Regions from separate parts of the Lentzea sp. NPDC102401 genome, predicted to be linked through region 1. Evidence: riboswitches for the same ligand, from Rfam matches in the RefSeq annotation. Region 1 holds a riboswitch; each other region holds the start of a gene.
The links. Region 1 has a riboswitch for glycine ahead of gcvT (glycine cleavage system aminomethyltransferase GcvT). Riboswitches for the same ligand answer to the same signal wherever they lie in the genome.
Positions count from the first base shown of each region.

Region 2: another riboswitch for glycine. It lies ahead of gcvP (aminomethyl-transferring glycine dehydrogenase); the one in region 1 lies ahead of gcvT (glycine cleavage system aminomethyltransferase GcvT).
Region 3: another riboswitch for glycine. It lies ahead of gcvH (glycine cleavage system protein GcvH); the one in region 1 lies ahead of gcvT (glycine cleavage system aminomethyltransferase GcvT).

Region 1 covers NZ_JBIWKS010000004.1:236,303-239,568, reverse strand. The annotation lists gene ACIRG5_RS16200 (hypothetical protein) at 1-136, shown strand, start outside; gene ACIRG5_RS16195 (transcriptional regulator) at 301-792, shown strand; gene ACIRG5_RS16190 (hypothetical protein) at 1,015-1,368, shown strand; gene ACIRG5_RS16185 (DUF3817 domain-containing protein) at 1,383-1,685, shown strand; glycine riboswitch at 1,731-1,821, shown strand; glycine riboswitch at 1,822-1,913, shown strand; gene gcvT (glycine cleavage system aminomethyltransferase GcvT) at 2,010-3,104, shown strand; gene glyA (serine hydroxymethyltransferase) at 3,118-3,266, shown strand, end outside.
Region 2 covers NZ_JBIWKS010000015.1:125,024-128,289, reverse strand. The annotation lists gene gcvP (aminomethyl-transferring glycine dehydrogenase) at 1-1,746, opposite strand, end outside; glycine riboswitch at 1,796-1,901, opposite strand; glycine riboswitch at 1,905-2,000, opposite strand; gene ACIRG5_RS39545 (Clp protease N-terminal domain-containing protein) at 2,057-3,028, opposite strand; gene ACIRG5_RS39540 (MerR family transcriptional regulator) at 3,129-3,266, opposite strand, start outside.
Region 3 covers NZ_JBIWKS010000010.1:329,681-332,946, forward strand. The annotation lists gene ACIRG5_RS31985 (hypothetical protein) at 1-168, shown strand, start outside; gene ACIRG5_RS31990 (L-serine ammonia-lyase) at 155-1,519, opposite strand; gene gcvH (glycine cleavage system protein GcvH) at 1,548-1,931, opposite strand; glycine riboswitch at 1,995-2,087, opposite strand; gene ald (alanine dehydrogenase) at 2,313-3,266, shown strand, end outside.

The DNA.
Region 1 (3,266 bases):
GCTGTTCCTCCTGATCACCCGGCCAGAAGAGTCCGCTTCGGCGGTCCAGACGGCTCTCGGCTGGCTGCGGGACGGCGCGGAGTCGATCATCACCTTCGTCAGGAGCCTCTTCGGCACGGCCACCCCTCTCAACTAGTGACGTTCGGTGATCCTCGGCCGTCTGCGTTGAGCCGGATGGGTGGAATGAGGCCAATCACGCACTGGTAACGGGTGTTCTGGGGATTCAGGGTCTGGCGATTGTCAGACCTACCGAATACCTTCCGCTGCAATGGCCGATCCCCGACCGACGAGGAGGCACATATGGTCGAGGACTCCGGGGTCCACGAGCTGTTGCAGCAGTGGGCGGCTGAACGGTCTGACGACGCAGAGATGCAGGAGGTGAACCGGATCAAGAACGCGTGGCTCGCGGAGGCTCCCCCCTCGGCGCCAGGCATCCCCGTGCAGCGGGGAGGCAGGAGCGGGTCGCGTGGCTTGGTCAAGGTCGACTCGGCGGATCCGGCCTACGTGGCCGCGATGCGCAAGCGGGCGCCGGAGGCACCCGAGGCACTGCTCGCCGCCGCGGCGAGCTACTGGCAGCTGGTGGGCGACGTCGCCGAAGCCGAGCAGTGGTGGGACGCGGGCATCAGCCCGTTGGACCAGCGCGCGCTCGACTACCGCGCGGCCGGCCTGTCTCCTGCCGATCTCGGGAGGCGCCTGGGACCGATGACGGTTCTCCAGCACCTTCGCCGCGGTTCTGCCGCAGCCTGGTGCGTTGCTCGTCTGCAGAGGCAGCGCCGGGACGGCGTGGCGTAAGTAGGAACGGGCTGCCGGAGGCGGCAGCCCTACGTCAGCGGTGCGGCGCGCTCGCGGAGCGCGCTCGCCAAAGCTGACTTCGGAGTGTTTTTCGCCGGGGGCGGCCCCCAGACCCCCGGAAGGGCTCCCCAAGTCCCCGGGGCCCCCGCAAGGGCTCCCGGACTCCCGGGACAACTCCCCAGTAGTGTGGAGGTCGTGCGCGGCCTCCTTACCCCCCAACGAGTGCTGATCGCGTTCGCCTGTCTGGCGGCGTTGGTCGCCTGTTGCGGACTCGCGTGGTGGCAGTGGCAGCGCTTCGAGTCCGCCAGCGGCACGTTCCAGAATCTCGGATACGTGCTCCAGTGGCCGCTCTTCGGCCTCTTCCCCCTCTTCATGGTGTGGCGGTTCCGTCGTTTGGCGCGCCAGAACCGTGAGGCGGATCTCGCACCCGAGCCGGTTGCGGCCGCCCCGAAGCCGATGGCTACCGTTGACGCCGTCAAACCCGCGCCTGTCGAGCACTTCGACGACGAAGAAGACGCGGAGCTCGCGGCCTACAACCGCATGCTCGCGAACCTCAACGCGCGGGACGGTCGTTGAGCGAAGGCGGGCAGATGAAGGGTGCGTTGACCCGGTTCAGGGTCATGGCTTACGTGGTCGGAGTCTTCCTGCTGCTCCTGGTCGTGGCCATGGTGCTCAAGTACGCCGCGGACATGGGCGGCGCGATGAAGGTCGTCGGCCCGATCCACGGCTTCCTCTACGCCATCTACCTGGTGATTTCCGTCGACCTGGCGCTCAAGCTCCGCTGGTCGATCAAGGGCACCCTGCTGGTGCTGCTCGCCGGCACGGTCCCGTTCCTGTCGTTCTGGGCGGAGCGCAAGGTGGTCGAGAAGACGGCGCAGGGCGTGCCGCTGTGACGTTTGGCCTGCTAGCGTCTGGGGCTACCAACTGAACACGGCCGTCGATGTCGCGCGGAAGAGACCCCTCCAGCAGGGGCGCCGAAGGAGCAATCCCTCCCCGGAATCTCTCAGGCACAGGTACCGCGCGACGAAGGCAACTCTGGAAAGCAGGCTGCTCGGCAGCCTCGCCCACGGTGCAAGCCACCTCGGTGGTGAAGCTCTCAGGCTCATGACAGAGGGGGAGGCTCGCTCTAGTGAGGAGTCTCCGATGGACCGTGTCATTCTTCTGATGCCTCAGCCGGCCGCGTCCGGCTCTTCGGCGCACCCTGGAGGAGCGTTCTGATGTCCCGCCTCACGCCTCTGAACGCCGAGCACGAGCAGCTCGGCGCGATGTTCACCGACTTCGCGGGCTGGCGGATGCCGCTGCGCTACTCGTCCGAGCTCGCCGAGCACCACGCGGTGCGCACCACCGCGGGCCTGTTCGACCTCACGCACATGGGTGAGATCGTCCTGACCGGACCGCAGGCGGGCGAGGCCCTCGACCACGCGCTGGTCGGCCACATCTCCGCGCTGGCCGTCGGCAAGGCCCGCTACACGATGATCACCCAGGCCGACGGCGGCGTGCTGGACGACCTGATCGCGTACCGCCTGGGCGACCAGGAGTTCATGGTCGTCGCGAACGCTTCCAACGCTCTGGTCGTCGCCGAGGCCCTCGTCGAGCGCGCCGCCGGTTTCGACACCGTCGTCACGGACAGGTCGACCGACTACGCGTTGATCGCGATCCAGGGCCCGAAGTCGGTCGAGATCCTGTCCGGCCTGACCGAGACGGATCTGGCGTCAGTCAAGTACTACGCCTCGTACCCTTCCACCGTGGCCGGTGTCGACGCGTTGCTCGCGCGCACGGGCTACACGGGTGAGGAGGGCTTCGAGCTCTTCGTCGCGCCCGCCGACGCGCCGGCCGTCTGGGCCGCGCTGCTGTCCGCCGGCGAGGCGCACGAGCTCAAGCCGTGCGGTCTCGGTTGCCGCGACACGTTGCGTCTCGAAGCCGGAATGCCCTTGTACGGCAACGAGCTCACGACGTCGCTGACGCCGTACAACGCGAACCTGGGCCGGGTCGTGAAGCTCGACAAGCCCGGCGACTTCGTGGGCCGCGACGCGCTGGCCAAGGTCGCCGAGTCCGGGGTGGACTCGGTCCTGGTCGGACTGAAGACCCCCGAGCGCCGTGCCCCGCGCCACGGTTACGCGGTGCTCAACGGTGACGAGGTCGTGGGCGAGGTGACGTCGGGCGCGCTGTCCCCGACCCTCGGCTACTCCGTCGCCATGGCCTACGTGACCAAGGCCAGTGCCGAGCCGGGCACCCAGTTGCTGGTCGACGTCCGCGGCAAGAAGCAGCCGGTCGAGGTCGTCGCACTTCCGTTCTACAAGCGCGCCAAGTAGGGAGATTCTCCAGATGTCCGACCAGTTCAACGCTTCCCTCGCGGAGTACGACCCCGAGGTCGCCGAAGCCGTTGCGGCCGAGTTGGCGCGCCAGCAGGGCACTCTCGAGATGATCGCCTCGGAGAACTTCACGCCCGTCTCGGTGCTGCAGGCCCAGGGCTC
Region 2 (3,266 bases), on a different contig from region 1:
TCCGGCGAACTCACCCTGCGAACCGGCGTTGGGCTGCAACGACACCGCGTCGTAGCCGGTGACCTCGGCGAGCCACTCCTCCAGGTCGGAGACGATCTTCAGCAGACCCCTGGCGTCCTCGGCGGGCGCGAACGGGTGCAGCGTCGAGAACTCCGGCCACGTGATGGACTCCATCTCCGCGGTGGCGTTCAGCTTCATCGTGCAGGAACCGAGCGGGATCATGCTGCGGTCCAGCGCGACGTCCTTGTCGGACAACGCGCGCAGGTAGCGCAGCAGCGCGGTTTCGGAGCGGTGCGCGTGGAAGACCGGGTGCGTCAGGTAGTCCGAGGTGCGGCGCAGGTCGCCCGGGATGCCGTCGGCGGTGTCGGCGTCGATCGCGTCCACATCGGACCCGGTGACACCGAAGGCCTCCCACACGGCGACGATGTGCGCGCGCGTGGTCTTCTCGTCGCAAGCGATTGCCACGACGTCGTCGTCGACCTTGCGCAGGTTGATGCCGGCCTCGCGCGCCTTCTCGACGACGGCGGCGGCCTCACCGGGAACGCGGACCTGGACGGTGTCGAAGAACTCGCCGTGCACGACGTCGAGACCGGCCTCGCACAGGCCCGTGGCGAGCACGGTGGCCAGGCGGTGCACGCGGGTCGCGATCGACCGCAGGCCCTCGGGACCGTGGTAGACGGCGTACATGGACGCGATCACGGCCAGCAGCACCTGCGCGGTGCAGATGTTCGACGTGGCCTTCTCGCGGCGGATGTGCTGCTCACGCGTCTGCAGCGCGAGGCGGTAGGCCAGCGAGCCGTCGGAGTCGACGGAGACACCGACGAGACGGCCGGGCAGCTGACGCTCCAGACCGGACCGGACGGCCATGTACCCGGCGTGCGGGCCGCCGAAGCCGATCGGCACGCCGAAGCGCTGCGTGGTGCCGACGACGACGTCCGCGCCGATCTCGCCCGGCGCGCGCAGCAGCGTCAGCGCCAGCAGGTCGGCGACGACGACGGCCTGCGCGCCGGCGGCGTGGATCTCCTCGATCAACGCGGCCTGGTCGCGCACGACGCCGGAAGCACCGGGGTAGGACAGCAGCACGCCGTAGAAGTCGCCGCCCAGGCCGAGGCCCTCGATGCCCTGCGACAGGTCGGCGACGACGATCTCGATGCCCAGCGGCTCGGCGCGCGTCTCGATGACGGCCAGCGTCTGCGGCAGCGTGTCGGCGTCGATGACGAACTTGTTCGACTTGGAGCGACCGGCGCGACGCACCAGCGTCATCGCCTCGGCGGCGGCGGTCGACTCGTCCAGCATGGACGCGTTCGCGACCGGCAGGCCGGTCAGGTCGCCGACCATGGTCTGGAAGTTCAGCAGCGCCTCGAGACGGCCCTGCGAGATCTCCGGCTGGTACGGCGTGTACGCGGTGTACCAGGCAGGCGACTCGAGAACGTTGCGCAGGATCACGCCCGGCGTCACGGTGTCGTAGTAGCCGAGGCCGATCATCTGCGTCATCGGGCGGTTCTGCGACGCGAGCTCACGCAGTTCCGCGAGCGCCTCGGTCTCGGTGGCCGGGGCGGGCAGGTCCAGCACGAGGTCGCGCTCGTGGATGGACGAAGGCACCGCGTGCTGCGCGAGCTCCTCGAGCGATCCGACGCCGATGACGTCGAGGATGCGCGCGAGTTCGGCGGGGCGCGGACCGACGTGGCGGTCGGCGAACGGGGTGCCGTGCTCGAGAGCTGCGAGCGGAATGCGGTCCTGCGTCATCAAACGCCTCCGGGGGGCTGCGGGCACACGTGTCCTGGTGCCCTCCCCGCTCTGTCCGTACCCCGAAGGGCGCCTGAGAGGTTCACCCACCTGTCAGGATGGGCTTTCACCGTCGGCGGGATCCCCAGAAAAACCTGGTGATCCACTTTCCAGAGGCGTCTCGCTCGGCGGTCCTGGATGCCTGAGAGGTTCCCGGGGAGGGACTTGCTCCTTCGGCGCCGGGCTCGAAACCCGGTCTCTCCCGCCTGAGTTCAGCGACTACCCGAGAAGAATACCCGCAGGCAGCCCCACCAGTCCCCAGGGACGCGACCTACATCTCAGTGCCAAGACCGGACAACGCCCCGGACAGCGGGTCAGAAGGGTCGTCGCGCAGCGCCACGAGCAGGTGCGTGGTGCCCACGACGTCGTCTCCGCGCCGGGCCGCGACGAGCTTCGCGCGTTCCATCGCACGCTCCACCTTGCCACCGCTGACGGGCAACGCGGCCAGGTCGATCCCCGCCTCGCGCAACGCCGCCGCCCCGCCCGACTCGAACTCCGGCTTCAGCCTCCTGCCCGCCACCTTCAACTGGCGGTCGACCGTCACCACCGCCTCCACCAGATCGCGAGACGACACTTCTCGCCTCGCGGCCACGGCCAGCCGTCCGGCCTCGTTGCGCACGACGGTCAGCACCGGCCCGCCAAGTCCCTGGCCGCGCGCGATCCAGCGCATCAGCCAGCGCACGTACCCGCCGCCGGACTCCCCTTCCAGTGCGCCCGCCTTGCGCAGCAACCGCACGGCGGGCGCTTCCTCGATCTCCGCGTAGGGCCGCGCCGCATCCGCTCGCACCGCGGCGGCCGTCGCCTCGACGTCCACTCCGCGCAGCACGAACAGGTCGGCGGCACGTCCGGACCCCTGCTCCAGCAACGCGAGGGAGAGGTGGGTCGTGGTCAGCACGCCGTCGCCGGCCTGGGCGACCGCCGCGAGCAGACACTCCTCCAGCGCACGGCTGACGGGCGGGACGGTCTCGACGACAAGGCGGTCGCAGGCGACGTTCACCAACGCCGTGACGTCCGGATGAGCCTCGGGAACGACGCCACCGTCCTCGTCGGCCCAGTGCTCCGGCCCCCGCGCCATCGCCTGGGCCCGCAGCGACTTCACGCCGAGCTTGCGGCCGGGTCCGATGGTGTCGATCAGCGAGATCAGCAGGTTCTCGGTGCCGAGGAAGCCGAACTCCAGCCGGAGCGCGCGCTGCGCCGCCGCTTCCAGCACCTTCACGACCTGATAGGAGGGGGTGATCGTCATGCCTGAAACGCTAGAGATCGGCGGAGTCTGATCGCTGCCGCCGACCGGCCATCCCACGGCGCCAGTCGGCCACGTTCGCAGTGCCGTTCAGCTGGGCCGGTCAGCCGGTGGCGCGCTCGCGACGCCGGCGGGTCAGCTCGTCCTCGGTCATCGGGGCGATCTCGACGCCGTCCGCACGTTCGGCCGGGAACTCGTGGATCGTGCCGGAGATCTCGCGCATCGCACCGCTGACCGCGAT
Region 3 (3,266 bases), on a different contig from region 1:
AGCGGGCGGTCCGCCTCCAGCTGGGATCTCTGGCCAGAGCCCGGCGGCCCGATCCGGGAGTGGCTGCTCACCGCCGCACTGCGCGCCCGTCTGTCCGAAATGGACGGCGAGAGCGCGCAGTGGGCGGTGTACCAGATCGACATGCTGGCGGAGGTCAGCACTCGATGACGTTCACGGCGAGTCCGCCGCGAGCTGTCTCCTTGTACTTCACCGACATGTCCTTGCCCGTGTCCCGCATGGTCTTGATGACCTTGTCGAGCGACACGAAGTGCGAGCCGTCGCCGCGCAAAGCCATGCGCACGGCCGTGATGGCCTTGATGGACGCGACGGCGTTGCGTTCGATGCACGGGATCTGCACCAGGCCGCCGATCGGGTCGCACGTCAGGCCGAGGTTGTGCTCCATGGCGATCTCGGCGGCGTTCTCGACCTGTTCGGGGGTGCCGCCGAGCACCTCGGCGAGACCGCCCGCGGCCATCGAGCAGGCCGAGCCGACCTCGCCCTGGCAGCCGACCTCGGCGCCGGAGATGGACGCGTTCTCCTTGAACAGCACGCCGATCGCGCCTGCCGTCAGCAGGAAGCGGACCACGCCGTCGTCGGAGGCTCCCGGCACGAACTTCGTGTAGTAGTGCAGGACCGCCGGGACGATGCCGGCCGCGCCGTTGGTCGGTGCGGTGACGACACGGCCGCCCGCCGCGTTCTCCTCGTTGACCGCCAGCGCGAAGAGCGTCACCCAGTCCATGACCCGCAACGGGTCGGTGACGAAGTGCTCCTTCTCCAGCGTCCTGCGCATCTCGGCGGCGCGGCGGCGGACCTTCAAACCGCCGGGCAGGACGCCGTGCTCGTTGCAGCCGCGTTCGACGCACTCCTGCATCACGTGCCAGATGCGCAGAAGTCCTTGGCGCACCTCGGCTTCGGTGCGCCACGACAGCTCGTTGGCCATCATGATCTCGCTGATCGACAGGCCGGTCTCGCGGCAGCGCGCGAGCAGTTGGTCGCCGGTCAGGAACGGGTGAGCCAACGGCGTCGAGTCGAGCTTGATCCGGTCGGTGCCCGACGCGTTCTCGTCGACGACGAAACCGCCGCCGATCGAGTAGTAGACGGCGTGCTCGACCGACTTGCCGCCCGCGAACGCCTCGAAGCTCATCCCGTTGGGGTGCAACGGGAGTGACTTGCGGCGGTGCATGACGAGGTCGCGGTCGTGCACGAAGTCGATCTCGTGCGCGCCGCCGAGCCTGAGCCGTTTGGCGGAGACGATCTCCTCGACGCGGGCGGCCGCGACGGTGGGATCGACTTCTTCGGGATGGTTGCCTTCGAGGCCCAGGAACACGGCCTTGGGGCTGCCGTGGCCGTGGCCGGTCGCACCGAGCGAGCCGAACAGCTCGACGTGCACGCGGTCCACTTCGGACACACGTGCGCCGAGCTTCTCGACGAACATCGCGGCCGCGCGCATCGGACCGACCGTGTGTGAACTGGACGGTCCGATGCCGACGGAGAACAGGTCGAAAACGCTGATCGCCACTGATCAGTCCCTCGTGGTGGTGGAGCGGTCAGTCAGACTTGGTGAGCTCGGCGTACTTCGCCGAGGTGAGGAGGTTCTCGGCCGACTCGACGCGGACCTTGAACAGCCAGCCGGCGCCGTACGGGTCGTTGTTCACGATCGCCGGGTCGTCCACGACGGCGCTGTTGACCTCGATCACCTCACCGGTGACGGGCGAGAACAGGTCGCTGACGGACTTGGTGGACTCCAGCTCGCCGCAGACCGCGTTGGTGACGACCTTGGCACCGACCTCTGGCAGCTGGACGAAGACGATGTCGCCGAGCGCATCAGCGGCGTACTCGGTGATTCCGCAGGTCAGCGGGTCCTGGGTGCCCGGCGTCCAGTCGACCCACTCGTGCTCGGCGGTGTAGAGCAGGTTCTCGGGGAACTCCACGGCGCGACTCCTCTGGCTGTGACGGGTCAGGAAACTTGCGCCCCCTCCGCCGTGCAGAGTTGCCTACCCCGAGCGGTCTTGCTGCCTGAGAGTGTGCGGGAGCTTGCCCCTTCGGCGCCCCGACCGGTTCGTCGAGGTCTCTCCCACTCGGGTTCTGACGCTTGCGCGCCGCGGCCGGTGTTCAGTTCTCGGCGCGAACGCTATGTGCGGCCCCCGCCGAGTGTCAACGCAGGACGGTCGAGCGGAACGCGAACGAGGCTCAGGTCGCTCTGTCCTAGATGAACAACCAGGGGGGTACCGGATAGTGCGATCCGCACAGTGACATGACCTTCCGACTGGCCCACATTATGAGATGTCGGCCCACCGAACGGAGGAGTCATCGTGCGGATCGCAGTTCCTCGCGAGATCAAGAACCACGAGTACCGCGTCGCTCTCACGCCTGCCGGTGCGCACGAACTGACCAGCCGCGGCCACGACGTGTACGTCGAGCAGGGCGCCGGTCTCGGTTCCGCGATCACCGACGAGGAGTACCTCGCCGCGGGCGCCAAGATCCTCCCGACCGCCGACGACGTGTGGGCGGAAGGTGACCTGGTTCTCAAGGTCAAGGAGCCGATCGCCGAGGAGTACCCCCGTCTCCGCGCCGGTCAGACCCTCTTCACGTACCTGCACCTCGCCGCCGACCGGCCGCTGACCGAGGCGCTGCTGGCGTCCGGCACCACGGCCATCGCCTACGAGACCGTGCAACTGCCGAACCGCTCGCTGCCGCTGCTCGCCCCGATGTCCGAGGTCGCGGGCAGGCTGGCCCCGCAGGTCGGCGCGTTCAGCCTGATGAAGCCCTCCGGTGGCCGCGGCGTGCTGCCCGGCGGCGTCCCCGGTGTCGCCCCGGCCCGCGTGGTCGTGATCGGCGGCGGCGTGGCCGGCGTCAACGCCGCCACCATCGCCGTCGGCATGGGCGCGGACGTGCAGATCCTCGACACCAACGTCGACCGCCTGCGTCAGATCGACGCCCAGTTCCAGGGCCGGCTGCGCACGCTCGCCTCGAACTCGTTCGCCATCGAGCAGGCCGTCCGCGAGGCCGACCTGGTCATCGGCGCCGTGCTCGTCCCCGGTGCCGCCGCCCCGAAGCTCGTCTCGAACGCGCTGGTCGCGGACATGAAGCCGGGCTCGGTGCTCGTCGACATCGCCATCGACCAGGGCGGTTGCTTCGAGGACTCCCGCGCCACCACGCACGCCGAGCCGACCTACGAGGTCCACAACTCGGTGTTCTACTGCGTGGCGAACATGCCGGGTGCCGTCCCGCGCACGTCGACCTACGCGCTGACGAACGTGACGCTG